DNA from 2 places in the Janthinobacterium sp. SUN137 genome. Region 1 is predicted to be linked to the other one. Evidence: predicted binding sites of a transcription regulator. Region 1 holds the regulator's gene; the other holds the start of a gene.

Region 1 (7,364 bases):
GCAGATCAAGGCGAAGATCCGCCAGATGCAGCATGAAATGTCGCGCCGCCGCATGATGGCCGACGTGCCGACGGCCGACGTGGTGGTGACCAACCCTACCCACTACGCGGTGGCCCTGAAGTATGGCGAGAATTCGCGCGGCGCGCCGCAGGTGGTGGCCAAGGGCGTCGACGAGGTGGCGGCGAAGATCCGCGAACTGGCCGGCGAACACAAGGTCGCCATCCTGGAAGCGCCGGCCCTGGCGCGCGCGCTGTACAAGCACACGGACATCGGCGACGAGATTCCCGAGGCGCTGTACGGCGCCGTGGCCGAAGTGCTGGCCTACGTGTTCCAGCTGCGCAGCTATGGCAAGGGCCAGGGCGAGCGTCCCGACAAGCCGAAGAAACTCGACGTGCCGCCCGAGCTCGACCCGCTCGACCCCGCGTCGCAGACCAAACCCGCGGCAGACGCGGCAGACAAGAATAAAGGAAGCACACCATGAACGGCCTGACCATGCCAGCCTGGCTCAGCGGATTGAAAGGCAGCGCCAGCAAGGGCGTCGCCGCGCCGATCATCATCATCATGCTGCTGGCGATGATGGTGCTGCCGTTGCCGGCCTTTATCCTCGACATCTTCTTCAGTTTTAATATCGCGCTGTCCATCATCGTGCTGCTGACGGCGCTGTACACGGTCAAGCCGCTCGACTTCATGGCGTTCCCGACCATCCTGCTCGTGTCGACCATGCTGCGCCTGTCGCTGAACGTGGCGTCCACGCGCGTGGTGTTGACGGAAGGCCATACGGGCGCCGACGCGGCCGGTAAGGTGATCGAGGCGTTCGGTCACTTCTTGATTGGCGGCAACTACACGGTCGGTATCGTCGTGTTTATCATTTTGACGATCATCAACTTTACCGTCGTGACCAAGGGTGCGGGCCGTATCGCCGAGGTGGGCGCCCGTTTCGCGCTGGACGCCATGCCTGGTAAACAGATGGCCATCGATGCCGACCTGAACGCCGGCCTGATCGGCGAAGACGAGGCGCGCCGCCGCCGCACGGAAGTGGCGCAGGAAGCGGAATTCTACGGCGCCATGGACGGCGCCAGCAAATACGTGCGCGGCGACGCCATCGCCGGCATCATGGTCACCGTCATCAATATCGTCGGCGGCTTGCTGGTGGGCTTGCTGCAGCACGACATGGGCTTTGCCGATGCGCTCAAGAACTACACCTTGCTGGCCATCGGTGACGGCCTGGTGGCGCAGATTCCTTCGCTGATCATTTCCACGGCGGCCGGTATCGTCGTCTCGCGCGTGGCCAGCGAACAGGACATCGGCACCCAACTGGTGGGGCAATTGTTTGCGAAACCGCAAGTGCTCTATATTACCGCCGGCATCATCGGCGGCATGGGCTTGATTCCCGGCATGCCGAACATGGTCTTCATCCTGCTGGCCTCGTTGCTGGCCGGCTCCGCCTATCTGATCAGCAAGAAGCGCACGCAGGAAAAGGCGGCGGCCGAAAAGCCGGCCGAAGTGCCGCAAGCAACCGTGGCGCCCGAGCAGGAAGAAGCCAGCTGGCAAGACATCATGCCCGTCGATACCCTGGGCCTGGAAGTGGGCTACCGTTTGATCCCCCTGGTCGACAAGACGCAGGGCGGCGAATTGCTCAAACGCATCAAGGGCATCCGCAAGAAATTTGCCCAGGAAGTGGGTTTCCTGGCGCCGCCCGTGCATATCCGCGACAACCTGGAATTGAAACCGTCCGCCTACCGCATCACCCTCAAGGGCGTGGAAGTGGGCGTGGGCGAAGCGTTCAACGGCCAGTTCCTGGCGATTAATCCCGGCATGGCCAGCGGCACCTTGCCCGGCCTGGCCACGAACGACCCCGCCTTCGGCCTGCCCGCCACCTGGATCGACGCCAGCCTGCGCGACCAGGCCCAATCGATGGGCTATACGGTGGTCGACGCGGGGACGGTGGTGGCCACGCACCTGAACCACCTGATCACCTCGCACGCTTCCGAGCTGCTGGGCCGCGCGGAAGTGCAATCGCTGCTCGACCACCTGGGCAAGGAGTCGCCGCGCCTGGTGGAAGACCTGGTGCCGAAGATGCTGTCCCTGTCGACCTTGCAAAAGGTGCTGCAGAACCTGCTGGCCGAGGGCGTGCACATCCGCGACATGCGCACCATCATCGAAACCCTGGCCGAGCATACGGTCAGCACGCAAGACCCGAACGACCTGACGGCGCTGGTGCGCGTGGCCCTGGGCCGCGCCATCGTGCAGCAACTGTTCCCCGGCTCGGCCGAACTGTCCGTGATGACCCTCGACAGCCGCCTGGAGCGGCTGCTGATGCAGGCGATGGGCAATGGCGGCGACGGCGCCGGCATCGAGCCGGGCCTGGCCGACACCATCGCGCACCAGGCGGGCCTGGCTGCCCAGCAACAGGAAGCGCTGGGCCTGACGCCCGTGCTGCTGGTGCCGGCACCGCTGCGCGCCTTGCTGTCGCGCTTCCTGCGCCGCGCCTTGCCGCAGCTCAAAGTGCTGTCGCATGCGGAAGTGCCGGAAACCAAGACCATCCGCGTCACGGCGCTGGTGGGGGCACAATAGTTGGCAGCATTAGTACCGGGGTCAGACCCGCCGGGTCTGACCCCAGCCCTTGTCTTTGGTCAAATAAACATCAATTTCCTCTCGGCAAACTGAATAACGGGTACTTTCCCGTCCTGTTCCTTCGATCATTTCCTGTAAGCATCGCTAATAATGGAAACTGTCCGGGTGATCTGTGTCCATGTGGAAGACAGCACTCAAGCAACAGGAGTCGACGATGGTCACACAGTTCAGCCAATATTGCGCCACCCCCGCCCTGGGAGGCCGGTCATGAATGTGAAGAAATTTACGGGCGCCTCGTCGCGCGATGCGCTGCGCAAGGTGCGCGAAGCGCTGGGCCCCGACGCCGTGATCCTGTCGAACCGCCAGGCCGATGGCGTGGTGGAAATCCTCGCGCTGGCCAATGACGATGCCGCTTCGCTGGCCTCGCCGCCGGCCGCGTCCGAAATGGCCCAGCCCCGTCCCCAGTTGCAGACCCAGTTCGCCACGTCGCAGCGTCCGGCCGCCCCGGCCCAGCGCCCGGCTGCGCCACGTCCTGCCGCGCCGCGCCAGGCTGCCTCCGAGCCAGTGGACATGGCCCGCATGCAGCAGATGATGGCCAGCGCGCTGGCGCACGTCAAGGAAAACGCCGCCGCCGAGATGAGCGGCATGATGAATGAAATCCGCGCCATGCGCGGCATGATGGAAACCCAGCTGGCGGAAATCTCGTGGGGGTCGACGCAGCAGCGCGAGCCGCAAAAAGCCGTCGTGCTGCGCGAAATGCTGGCGGCCGGCTTCTCGGCCAGCCTGGCGCGCTACCTGATCGACAAGCTGCCGGCCGGCCTCGACGGCGCGCAAAGCATGCGCTGGATCAAGACGGTCCTGAGTCGTAACCTGAATACTGTGGCCAATGAAGACGCCATGCTGGAGCAGGGCGGCGTGTTTGCCCTGGTGGGCCCGACCGGCGTCGGCAAGACCACCAGCACGGCCAAGCTGGCGGCCCGCTGCGTGATGCGCCACGGCCCGGAAAAGCTGGCCCTGATCACCACGGATGCCTACCGTATCGGCGCGCATGAACAGTTGCGCATCTACGGCAAGATCCTCGGCGTGATGGTGCATTCGGTGAAGGACGAGGCGGACTTGCGCATCGCCCTGAAAGAATTGAAGAACAAGCACACGGTGCTGATCGATACGGTGGGCGTGAGCCAGCGCGACCAGATGGTGACGGAACAGGTGGCCATGCTGTCGGGCGCCGGCGCCGACGTGAAGCGCCTGCTGTGCCTGAACTCCACGGCCACGCAGGAAACGTTGAACGAAGTGGTGCGCGCGTATCAGGGCAGCGGCCTGGCCGGCTGCATCATGACCAAGCTCGATGAAGCGGCCTCGATCGGCAATGTGCTCGACGTGGTGATCCGCCAGAAGCTGAACCTGTTTTATGTGTCGAACGGCCAGCGCGTGCCGGAAGACCTGTACCTGGCCGACCGCGGCTACCTGATCGACCGTGCCTTCAAGCTCAAGCGTGATGCGGCGGCGACGCAGTTTTCCGACGCCGAACTGCCGCTCCTGATGGCGCAGGCGGCTGCCCGCAACAATGAAGCGCGCGGGGTGCACCTTGGCTAATTTCGATTTCGACCAGGCCGAAGGCTTGCGCCGCATGCTGGCCGGCCCGCAGCCGCGCGTCATGACGTTCCTCTCGGCCACGCCGCAGGACGACAAGGGCGCCATGCTGGTCAACCTGGGCGCGTCGCTCGTCTACGGCGGCAATGACGTGCTGCTGCTCGACGCCAGCGGCGGCAGCGATGGCGTGGCATCGCGCCTGGGACTGGCGCACGGCGCCAGCCTGCGCGACGTGGCGCGCCAGCAGTGCGGCTTGAACCAGGTCATCCACCAGGTGCCGCAAGGTTTCGGCGTGGCCAGCCTCGGCGCGCGCAACCATTTGATGGACAGCATGGATTATGCGGGCGAGGATGAACTGCGCCGCCTGGGCAAGACGTTCGACGTGCTGGCGCGCCAGAGCGGCATCGTGCTGGTCGACGGCGTCGTGGCGGACGAGGGCGCGTGCTTCCCCGTGCCGCTGATGGCGTCGTCGGATATCGTCGTGCAAGTCTCGACCAGCGCCACCTCGATCAAGGCGGCGTACTGCCTGATCAAGCGCCTGAGCCAGGAACTGGGACGCCGTCCGTTCGGCATTCTCGTCACCGGCGCTTCCGAATCCGAAGCAAAAGTGGTATACGATAATATGGCGCAGGCGGCGAGCCGCTACCTGGCCGTGAAGCTGACTTCGATGGGTTCCGTGCCTGCCGACGAGTATCTGCACCGCGCGGCGCGGCTGGGCCGCAGCGTGGTCGATGCGTTTCCGCTGGCGGGAGCGTCGGTGGCGTTTCGCGGACTGGCCGAGCGGCTGGCCCGTTCGGCGGCGCCGGTGCTTGGCGGCACCTTGTACCAGACGGGGAGCCCGCACCAGTTCAGCGCCTGAATCGAACCGCAGCACCAGATAAGATGAGAAAACAATAAGCAGCCTATGTACACGGTCAAAGGGAAATCGAACAAGGACTATTTGCTGACGGAGCATATTCCGCTGGTGAAGCGTCTGGCGCACCATATGAAGGCGAAATTGCCGCCTTCGGTCGAGGTCGATGACCTGATCCAGGCCGGCATGATCGGCCTGCTCGATGCCATTACGCGCTATGAAGAGACGCATGGCGCGCAGTTCGAGACGTATGCCGTGCTGCGCATCCGCGGCGCCATGCTCGACGAATTGCGCACCAGCGACTGGCTGCCGCGCAGCATGCGCCAGAACATGCGCAAGATCGAAGAGGCGATGAGCACCCTGCAGCAGCGCCTCGGCCATCCGCCGACCGAGTCGGAAGTGGCGAAGCTGCTGAAAATGTCGCTGGCCGACTACCAGGAAATGCTGGGCGACGGCGGCGGCCACCAGCTCGTGTACTACGAAGACTTTCATGACCCGGACGGCAATGACAGCTTCCTCGACCGCCACTGCGTGGACGAGGACAGCGACCCCTTGCGTTCCCTGCTCGATACCGATTTCCGGCAATCCGTGATCGATGCCATCGACGCGCTGCCGCCACGCGAGAAAATACTCATGGGCCTGTATTACGAAGAAGAGCTGAACCTGAAGGAGATCGGCGCGGTGATGGGCGTATCCGAATCGCGCGTCTCGCAGCTGCATACCCAGGCCGTCGCGCGCCTGCGCGCAACCTTGAGGGAGCTGGCGTGGACTGGTCCAGCGTAATCGGGCTGGCGCTGGCGCTGGCGGGCCTGCTGGTCGGCCAGGCACTGGAAGGCGGCAAGATGGCCTCCCTGCTGCAGCCGGCCGCCTTTGCCATCGTCATCGTCGGCACCTTCGGCGCCGTGCTGCTGCAGACGCGGCTGCGCACTTTTGTCCGCGGCCTGGAAATGCTGCGCTGGGTCTTCCTGCCGCCGTCCGACACGCGCGCCGCGCTGGCGCGCGACATCGGGCAATGGAGCCTGACGGCGCGCCGCGACGGCCCGCTGGCGCTCGAACGCCTGATGGAAAACACGGCCGACCGCTTCAACGCCAAGGGTTTGCGCATGATCGTCGACGGCATCGCGCCCGACAAGCTGCGCCAGCTGCTCGACGTGGAAATCTCCGCCTACGAAATGGCCGAGCGCCAGGCCGTCAAGGTGTGGGAATCGGCGGCCGGCTATTCGCCCACCATCGGCATCCTGGGCGCCGTGCTGGGCCTGATCCACGTGATGGAAAACCTCACCGACCCCAGCAAGCTGGGCGGCGGCATCGCCGTGGCGTTCGTCTCGACCATCTATGGCGTGGGCCTGGCCAATCTGCTGTTCCTGCCGGTGGCCAATAAACTCAAGGCCATCGTCTCGCGCCGCGTGGTGCAATATGAAATCACGGCCGCCGTGCTGTACGACATCGCCACGGGCGACCACACGCGCATCATCGAAGAGCGCGTGTCCAGCCTCTTGCACGAGCATTGACCATGATGCGGCGCGCGCGCAGGAAGTATGACGAGGAACCGGACAACCAGGACCGCTGGCTGATCTCGTACGCCGACTTCATCACCCTGCTGTTCGCCTTCTTCGTCGTCATGTATGCGATTTCGCAAGTCAACGAAGGCAAATACCGCGTCTTCCAGAACGCCATCGGCCAGGCCTTCAGCCTGGAAAAGGGCGCGCCGCCCATCATCATGGAAGCGCCGCAGGCGATCCCGTTGCCGAACCCCGCCCTGAAACGCCGCACGGAAGCCATCCGCCGCGAGCGCGAACACATGACGCGCCTGGCGCAGGACCTGACGTCGACCCTGGCGCCGCTGGTCAAGGAAGGCAAGGTGCGGGTCACGCAGACGAGCCGCGGCGTGAGCGTGGAAATCAATGCCAGCGTGCTGTTCGATCCGGGTGCGGCGGGCTTGACGGCCGAATCGGACCAGGCCTTGCGCGCCGTGGCCGTGCTGCTCAAGGACGACACGCACGACGTGCAGGTGGAAGGGCATACGGATGTGCAGCCGATCAGTAATTCGACCTTTGCCTCGAACTGGGAATTGTCGGCTGCGCGCGCCAGCGCCGTGGTGCGCCTGTTCATCGCCAGCGGCGTCAAGGCGTCGCGCCTGACGGCCGTCGGCCACGCGGACAATATCCCCGTGGCGCCGAACGCCACGCCGGAAGGGCGCGCGCGCAACCGCCGGGTCGCCGTGACGATTTTGTCGGGCATCCCCGAAACGGTGACGGAAGTGCCGACGGCGCCCGTGGCGCCTGCGCCGGCCAATTGACGCTCGTCAACTGCGGGCTGCCGCTTGGTACAATCGCGCTTTCTT
Region 2 (7,364 bases), on a different contig from region 1:
CTGGTGTATTTGTCTGTGTTACGCAGCAATTCTTCCGCGTTTTCTATTACCTGGCGCAAGTCGCCGATCAGGCGTTCCTGGCTGCGCGTACCTTGTTCGGGATGGTCCATGGCGCTTCCCTTCTGCAATCGATATTTATCTGACAATAACGACGTGTTTGCAGCTTGATCCAGGCAGCCGGCTGACAGGGCGCCGGCTCGATGCATGGGGCTGCTTTCGCGCCCCATGCCGGCATCAAGCGGGAGCGACGACCGTGATACGGATATCGCCCACGCTGACGACCTGGCCGGCGCGGATCTTGGCGGTCTTGCGCAATTCCTTCTTGCCATCGACCTTCACCACGCCGCTATCGACCATGACCTTGCCTGCGCCACCGCTGTCGCACAGGCCGACCAGCTTCAACAGCTGGTTCAGCTCGACGAACTCGGATGTTAAATCAAAGCTTACTTTTTGCATTGTATCCCTTATTGCAACGATGTGTTTTAAACACTTAATGACGGTGTCAACTAAGGTCATAGTTTACATGAAGCCAGGAGGAATGCAGGCTGAGCCTTAACTTTTGTTGGGCCGCGTCATGTCCAGGGGCACGATCCACGCACCGAATTGCTCTTCCGTCACAAAGCCCAGGGCCAGCGCCGCTTCCTTCAAGGTCGTGCCTTCATGCTGGGCCTGCTTGGCGATTTGCGCCGCCTTGTCGTAGCCGATGTGCGGCGCCAGCGCCGTGACCAGCATCAGGGAGCGCTCCATCAGTTCGGCGATGCGTTCGCGGTTCGGCGCGATGCCGTGCGCGCAATGCTCGTCGAAGCTGCGCATGCCGTCGCCCAGCAGGCGCGCGCTTTGCAGGAAGTTGTGCGCAATCAAGGGCTTGAAGACGTTCAGCTCGAAATTGCCCGAGGCGCCGCCCACCGTGATGGCGACATCGTTGCCGAATACCTGGCAGCACAGCATGGTCAGCGCTTCGCATTGGGTGGGGTTGACCTTGCCCGGCATGATGGAGCTGCCCGGCTCGTTTTCGGGGATGGTAATTTCACCGAGGCCGGAACGGGGGCCGGACGCCATCCAGCGCACGTCGTTGGCGATTTTCATCAGGGCCGTGGCCAGGGTTTTCAGCGCGCCATGGGCGGCCACCAAGGCGTCGTGGGCCGCCAGCGCGGCAAACTTGTTGCTGGCCGTCTCGAACGGCTGGCCCGTCAGGCGCGCCAGTTCCGTCGCGATGCGGCCGGCAAATTCCACGTGGGCATTCAATCCCGTGCCCACGGCCGTGCCGCCGGCGGCCAGCTGCAGCAGCGGCGGCAACGATGCCGTGATGATGTGCTCGGCAAAGTCCAGTTGCGCCACGTAGCCGGAAAATTCCTGGCCCAGGGTCAGCGGCGTCGCGTCCTGCAAGTGGGTGCGGCCGATCTTGACGATGTCGGCAAATTCCGTCGCCTTCGCGTCCAGCGTGGCGCGCAGCTGGCGCAGCGGCGGCAAGACGGTGTTGGCGACGGCCAGTGCGGCCGCCACGTGGATGGCGGTGGGGAAGATGTCGTTCGAGGACTGGCCCAGGTTGACGTCGTCATTCGGGTGCAGCAGGCGTCGCTCGCCCCGCAAGCCGCCGATCAGCTCGGAACCGCGGTTGGCCAGCACCTCGTTCATGTTCATATTGCTTTGCGTGCCAGAACCCGTCTGCCAGACGGCCAGCGGGAATTCTGCCTCGTGCTTGCCGGCCAGTACTTCGTCGGCCGCCTGCGTGATGGCGATGGCTTTCTTGCCATCCAATAGACCCAGGTCCAGGTTGACGTGGGCGGCCGCGCGCTTGACGGTGGCCAGGGCGGCGATCAGTTCGGGCGGCATCTTTTCCGTGGAGATATGGAAGTGCTCGAGCGAGCGCTGCGTTTGCGCTCCCCACAGCCGGTCGGCGGGTACGTCGATCGGGCCGAAACTGTCGCGTTCGATTCTGCTACTCATGGCATCCCTTTCATCGATAGAGGTGGATCGAGTGTACTCCAGGCGTCAAAAAAGCACAGGATGATGCTGTATTGCATCATTTTTGCCCTGACCCATCTATATTTTTGCGATTTCCTGCCGTTAAAGACAGGCGAGTTCCCCTTCCTATCCTGTTATCAAAGCGATCAGTCCATGCAGAGCAGCATCTTTCCCCGTTGGTCCCTGATCGCGTGCGCCGCCGCCAGCCTGGCCTTGCCGCCCGTCATGGCGGCCGAACTGGGTGACATGGCCGTGCTGTCGCACGTGGGCCAGCCCTTGCTGGCGGAGATCGAACTTACGGCCCTGGCGCCCGAGGAAGCCGGCGGCGTGGCCGTGCGCCTGGCTTCGCCCGATGTGTACCGCGGCGGCGGCATCGGCATGGATCCGGCCCTGCAAACCTTGACCATCAGCCCGCTGGAGCGCGGTGGGCGCCATTATGTGCGCGTGACAACGCGACAAGCGATCCAGGCAGGCCACGTGCATTTGTATTTATTGCTGGGCAGTGGCAATGGCGCCGTCGTGCGCCTGGGCACCTTGTGGCTGACGCCGGCCCCGCCCGCCGTCGTCGCCCCTGTCAGCGCGCCAGCCAGGCCCGCCGTTCCGGCGCCCGCGCCCGCGCCCGTGCCGCAACCGTTGCCATTGCCGCGCGCCGTCTCCGCCGCGCCGTCGCCCGATGCCGCCGCCCTGGCGGCCCGCGCGCGCGCCGAGGGCCTGGTGCGCCCGGCGCGCGTGTTCGTGCCGCCGCCCGCCGCGCCCGCGCCGCCCGCTGCCGCACTGCGTCCGGCGCCGTTGCGCCGCGCCACGGCGCCCGTCGCCGCTTGCGCGCCGCAAGCCAATATGGAGCAGGCGCAAGCATGCGTGGCGCTGGACGAGAAAAACGCGGCTTTGAATGACAAGCTCGGCGAATTGGAAGGCAAGATCGGCGCCTTGCAGCAGGCGCTGGCTCAGCCTGCCGCCGCTGCTGCCGCCGCTGCTGCCGCCGCTGCCGCCGCTGCGCCGGCTGCCGCGCCGGCTGAGGCGCAGGCGCCGCATGCCAAGCCCAAGCCCCTGCACGCGGCGCCCGCAGCCGAGAAGAAGGCGGGCGGCAACGGCTTGCTGTGGCTGGGTATCGGCACCCTGGCCTTCCTGTTGCTGACGGCCCTCATCGTGTATGTCGTGCGCAAGCGCAAGCAGGCGACGGGGCCGGGTGCGCCGTCGAAATACTGGGTTTTGCTGCGCAAGCCATTCGGCCGCAAGAAGAAGGACGTGCCCGTGCTGACGGAAGCGGTGGAAGAGGACGCGGCGGACGAGCCGGAACCGGAGCCGTTCTCGCGTTGATGATGTTGCAATGGCTGCGACAAGGCGGTGCCGGAATTTGATATAAAAAAAGATATTGAAAAAAGACAGAAAAATGCTTGTATCGCGTGTTGCCTGTTTCTTAAATATGGTGATATGATTAATTCAGTGGACTTGCTCTACGACAAAACAGCCCCAGCCTGGCGCAGTCACCAACGATAGTGTGGCGCGGCAAACAGGTGTAGCGTTGCATAAACGCCTGGGTCTGGAAGCGGTTCGCGATGCCGACGATGTGCTCGCGAACGCCGGATGCAACCGGCAGCGAGGCGACGCCAGGAGATACCTGGGGCTCGCCTTCCAAATTCCCCTCCTTGCTTTCCGACGCCACAGATGGCGCGCTCCCCGGCAAGGCGGCAGACGTAAAAAAAGCACCCGCGGGTGCTTTTTTCGTTTCTGGTGCTGCAATATGACTTACATGCGGGCGCGCGAACCTTGCATGGCGTTCGGCAGCTGCGTCATCCACGGTTCCGTGATGGTGCGGATTTCGCGGTCGTTTGCCAGGATTTGCTTGAGCAAGTCGATCTTGCGCAGGCGCGAGGCGCCGGCCAGGGCGGGTACCTTGCCCGTCATGACCGTGCTGGCGGCGCTGGCGCACTGGTTTTCCAGGGCATCCAAGTCATTCCAGTCGCTCGAACGTGCGGCCACGACCATTTTATTGGTCATTCCTGCAATATTTTCATACATCGAGAGAACGTCGTTGGAGGTCATGAGCACACCCGTAACTAGTGAATGGATTACCGCTTGTCTAGATTAACGGCGTGCTTGACGGGAACTTGAGGGTGTTTTTGAAAAAAAAGTGAAAATAATTTGGATAATTTTGGCGATCCGCCGGAATCGCCCGCAAACCCGCATGGGTGCAGGGTCGGCGATGCCGGCGCCTGTCACTATTTGACGAGTTCTTCCAATCCCGCGCTCAGTTCGGCTGGCGGCGGCATCTTGTCGACCAGTACCGAGGGCGGCAAACCCAGCGCTTCGGCCACGTTGCCGGGGTAGCAGGCGATGATTTCTTCATTGCTCAGGGCGTTTTCATCGATGCGGGCGCGCCAGGCTGCCAGGTGGATGATGGCGGCCAGGCGGTTCAGCGGCGCCTTGGCCAGCGGGTCGGGAAAGGCGGCGATGGCGTCGGCAAAGGCGCCGGGGAATTTCCAGCGGCGCGCCAGTTCGGCACCCACCTGCGCATAGTCATAGCCCAGCGAGACCCGCTCCGCGTCGAGCCGGCGCGCATCGAGCGGTGGCGCGATCCTGTCGAGCTGCATGGCTTGCTCGGGCATGGCGGCATGGATCACCAGTTGGCCGATCGCATGCATCATGCCGATGGTGAACGCCAGGTCCTGGTTGTCGCCCGTCTGCCTGGCGATCCAGCGGGCCGACACGGCGCTGTGCAGGCTGTAGCGCCAGAATTGTGGCAGGTTCAGGCCTGGCACGGCCTTGAAGCCGCTGACCAGGCCCGAGCTGATGACGAGGGTGCGCACGGTAACAAAGCCGAGCATCAGCACGGCGTCTTCCACCGTGCCGATGCTGCGCGAGACGTGGTAATAGGCTGAATTGGCCAGCCGCAGCAGCTTGGCGCTCAAGGCCGGGTCCGCTCCCAGCTGGCGCGCGATGTCTTCGGTGGCGATGGCGGGGTTGTCGAAACTGCGCACCAGTTCATCGACGATCTTCGGGGCGGCAGGCAGGGCGTGGGGTTGCTGGAACAGCGCTTCCAGTTGCATGGCAATCTCCTTGGCGTACACGCGGCACGGGGTCGTGAAACTATAGGCCGATTTTTTGTCCGCATGCAAAAAAGTTCCGGGATGCTTTTTGCATGGGAAACAGGCTATGATTTTGACTATTCCATCGAAAGGATCGCCATGCACGGTTTGCGTTTTTCCTGGTCCCGGACGCCAGTCCAGGCCGCCATCGTCCTCGCCCTGGCCGGCGTCTCGCTGACCGGCTTGCCCGCCCGGGCGCACGGCCAGCCGGCCGCCGCCGATGTCGCTGGCGCCGCCGTCCCCGCCGCCTTGCCCGGCGACGACTTCTATGACTACGTGAATGGCGACTGGCTGCGCGGCACGGAGATTCCCGCCGACCGCAGCAGCTGGGGTTCGTTCGCCATCCTCGCCAATGCGACCAACGAGCGCATCATCGCCCTCGTCGAAGGCTTGGCGGCGGCGCCGCAGGCCGATGCCTCCGCGCGCCAGGTCAGCGATTTTTACCGTTCCTGGATGGATGAATCGGCTATCGAAGCGAAAGGCTGGGCCCCGATCAAGCCCTTGTTGAGCAAGATCAATGGCATACGCGACCAGGCAGGGCTGGCCCGGGCGTTGGGCGAGAGCTTGCGCGCCGATGTCGACCCGCTCAATTCCACCAATTTTTATACGGAAAACCTGTTCGGCCTGTGGGTGGCGCAAGACTTGAACGACACCACGCGCAATGTCGCCTACCTGCTGCAGGGCGGACTGGGCTTGCCCGACCGTGCCTTTTACCAGGACGACAGCGCCCGCATGCAGGGCTTGCGCGCCGGCTACCAGGCGCATATCGCCGCCATGCTCAAGCAGGCCGGCTACGGCGATGCGCCGGCCCGCGCCGCGCGCGTGTTTGCGCTGGAACAGAAAATTGCCGCCAGCCACGCCAGCCGCGAGGATTCGGCCGATGTCGCCAAGGGCAACAACGCGTGGCGCGCCGCCGACTTCGCCAGCAAGGCGCCGGGCCTGGACTGGCAAGCTTTCTTCCAGGCGGCGGGCCTGGGCAAGCAGACGGATTTCATCGTCTGGCATCCGTCGGCCATGACGGGCAGTGCCGCGCTGGTGGCGAGTGTGCCGCTGGCCACGTGGAAGGATTTCCTGGCCTTCCACGCCATCAACCATTTCAGCACCACCTTGCCGAAGGCGGCCGCCGACCAGCGCTTTGCCTTCTATGGCAGCACCCTGAGCGGCACGCCGCAGCAGTCGCCGCGCAGCAAGCGCGCGCTGGCCGCGACGAATGCGGCCCTCAGCGACGCCGTCGGCAAGCTGTACGTGGAACGCTATTTCCCGCCGGAATCGAAAGCCCGCGTGCAGGAGATGGTGACGAATATCGTCGCCGCCTTCTCGCGCCGCATCGACAAGCTGGACTGGATGGCGCCGGCCACCAAGGCGCAGGCGCAGGAAAAACTGCAAACCCTGTACGTGGGCGTGGGCTATCCGGAACGCTGGGACAGTTATGCTGGCTTGCGCGTGGTGCGCGGCGACGCGCTGGGCAATGTGCAGCGGGCGGAACAGTTCCACTATCGCCAGGAACTGGCCAAGCTGAGCCAGTCGCCCGACCGCAAGGCCTGGGCCATGCCGGCGCAGCTGGTCAACGCCGTCAACCTGCCGCTGCAAAACGCGCTGAACTTCCCGGCCGCCATCCTGCAGCCGCCGTTCTTCGACCCGCAGGCATCCGATGCGGCCAATTACGGCGGCATCGGCGCCACCATCGGCCACGAGATCAGCCACAGCTTCGATGACCAGGGCGCGCAGTTCGACGCCCAGGGCAAGCTGCGCGACTGGTGGACGCCGGCCGACCTGGCGCATTTCCAGACGGCATCCAAGCAATTGGTGGCGCAGTTCGCGGCCTACAAACCATTCCCCGACCTGGCCGTGAATGGCCAGCTGACCCTGAGCGAAAACCTGGCCGACCTGGCCGGCGTGGCGGCCGCGCACGATGCGTTCACCCTGTCGCAGCAGGGCAAGCCGCTGCAGGCGGGCGCGGACCGCGATTTCTTCACGGGCTATGGCGTCAGCTGGCGCAGCAAGGCGCGCGAAGCGGCGGCGCGCCAGCAGATCCTCACGGATGGCCATGCGCCGGCGCAATACCGTGCCGCCACCGTGCGCAATCTCGACGCCTGGTACCCGGCCTTCGACGTCCAGCCGGGCCAGCAGCTGTACCTGGCGCCGGAGCAGCGCGTGCGCGTCTGGTAAGAGTGCTGACGCTGCCGGCCGGGGAGCTGGTCGGCAGCGTAAAATGGCGGAACATATCGACAGGACCGCCATGATGCCAAGCCCACCGCAAGACCCCATCCACGCCATCACGGGCCGCACCCTGGCCCATTACGACGCCAGCGC

What was found. Region 1 encodes FliA, which starts transcription of late flagellar genes. Its sites were predicted from a motif close to CTAAAGTTTNNNNNNNNNNNGCCGNTA; they were not measured.
Region 2: a site for FliA is predicted at 4,052-4,078, ahead of O3298_RS25145 (flagellar protein FliT). Genes of this name have one in related genera too.

Annotation. Positions count from the first base shown of each region.
Region 1 is NZ_JAPWHZ010000001.1:770,688-778,051, reverse strand. Features, by position in the region: gene flhB (flagellar biosynthesis protein FlhB) at 1-481, shown strand, start outside; gene flhA (flagellar biosynthesis protein FlhA) at 478-2,574, shown strand; gene flhF (flagellar biosynthesis protein FlhF) at 2,842-4,170, shown strand; gene O3298_RS03590 (antiactivator of flagellar biosynthesis FleN protein) at 4,163-5,026, shown strand; gene O3298_RS03585 (RNA polymerase sigma factor FliA) at 5,072-5,803, shown strand; gene O3298_RS03580 (flagellar motor protein) at 5,785-6,531, shown strand; gene motD (flagellar motor protein MotD) at 6,537-7,319, shown strand.
Region 2 is NZ_JAPWHZ010000005.1:235,485-242,848, reverse strand. Features, by position in the region: gene O3298_RS25165 (hypothetical protein) at 1-110, opposite strand, end outside; gene O3298_RS25160 (RNA-binding S4 domain-containing protein) at 235-456, opposite strand; gene fumC (class II fumarate hydratase) at 553-1,947, opposite strand; gene O3298_RS25150 (FimV family protein) at 2,119-3,282, shown strand; gene O3298_RS25145 (flagellar protein FliT) at 3,712-3,963, opposite strand; gene O3298_RS25140 (HDOD domain-containing protein) at 4,185-5,012, opposite strand; gene O3298_RS25135 (M13 family metallopeptidase) at 5,151-7,220, shown strand; gene O3298_RS25130 (bifunctional 2-polyprenyl-6-hydroxyphenol methylase/3-demethylubiquinol 3-O-methyltransferase UbiG) at 7,294-7,364, shown strand, end outside.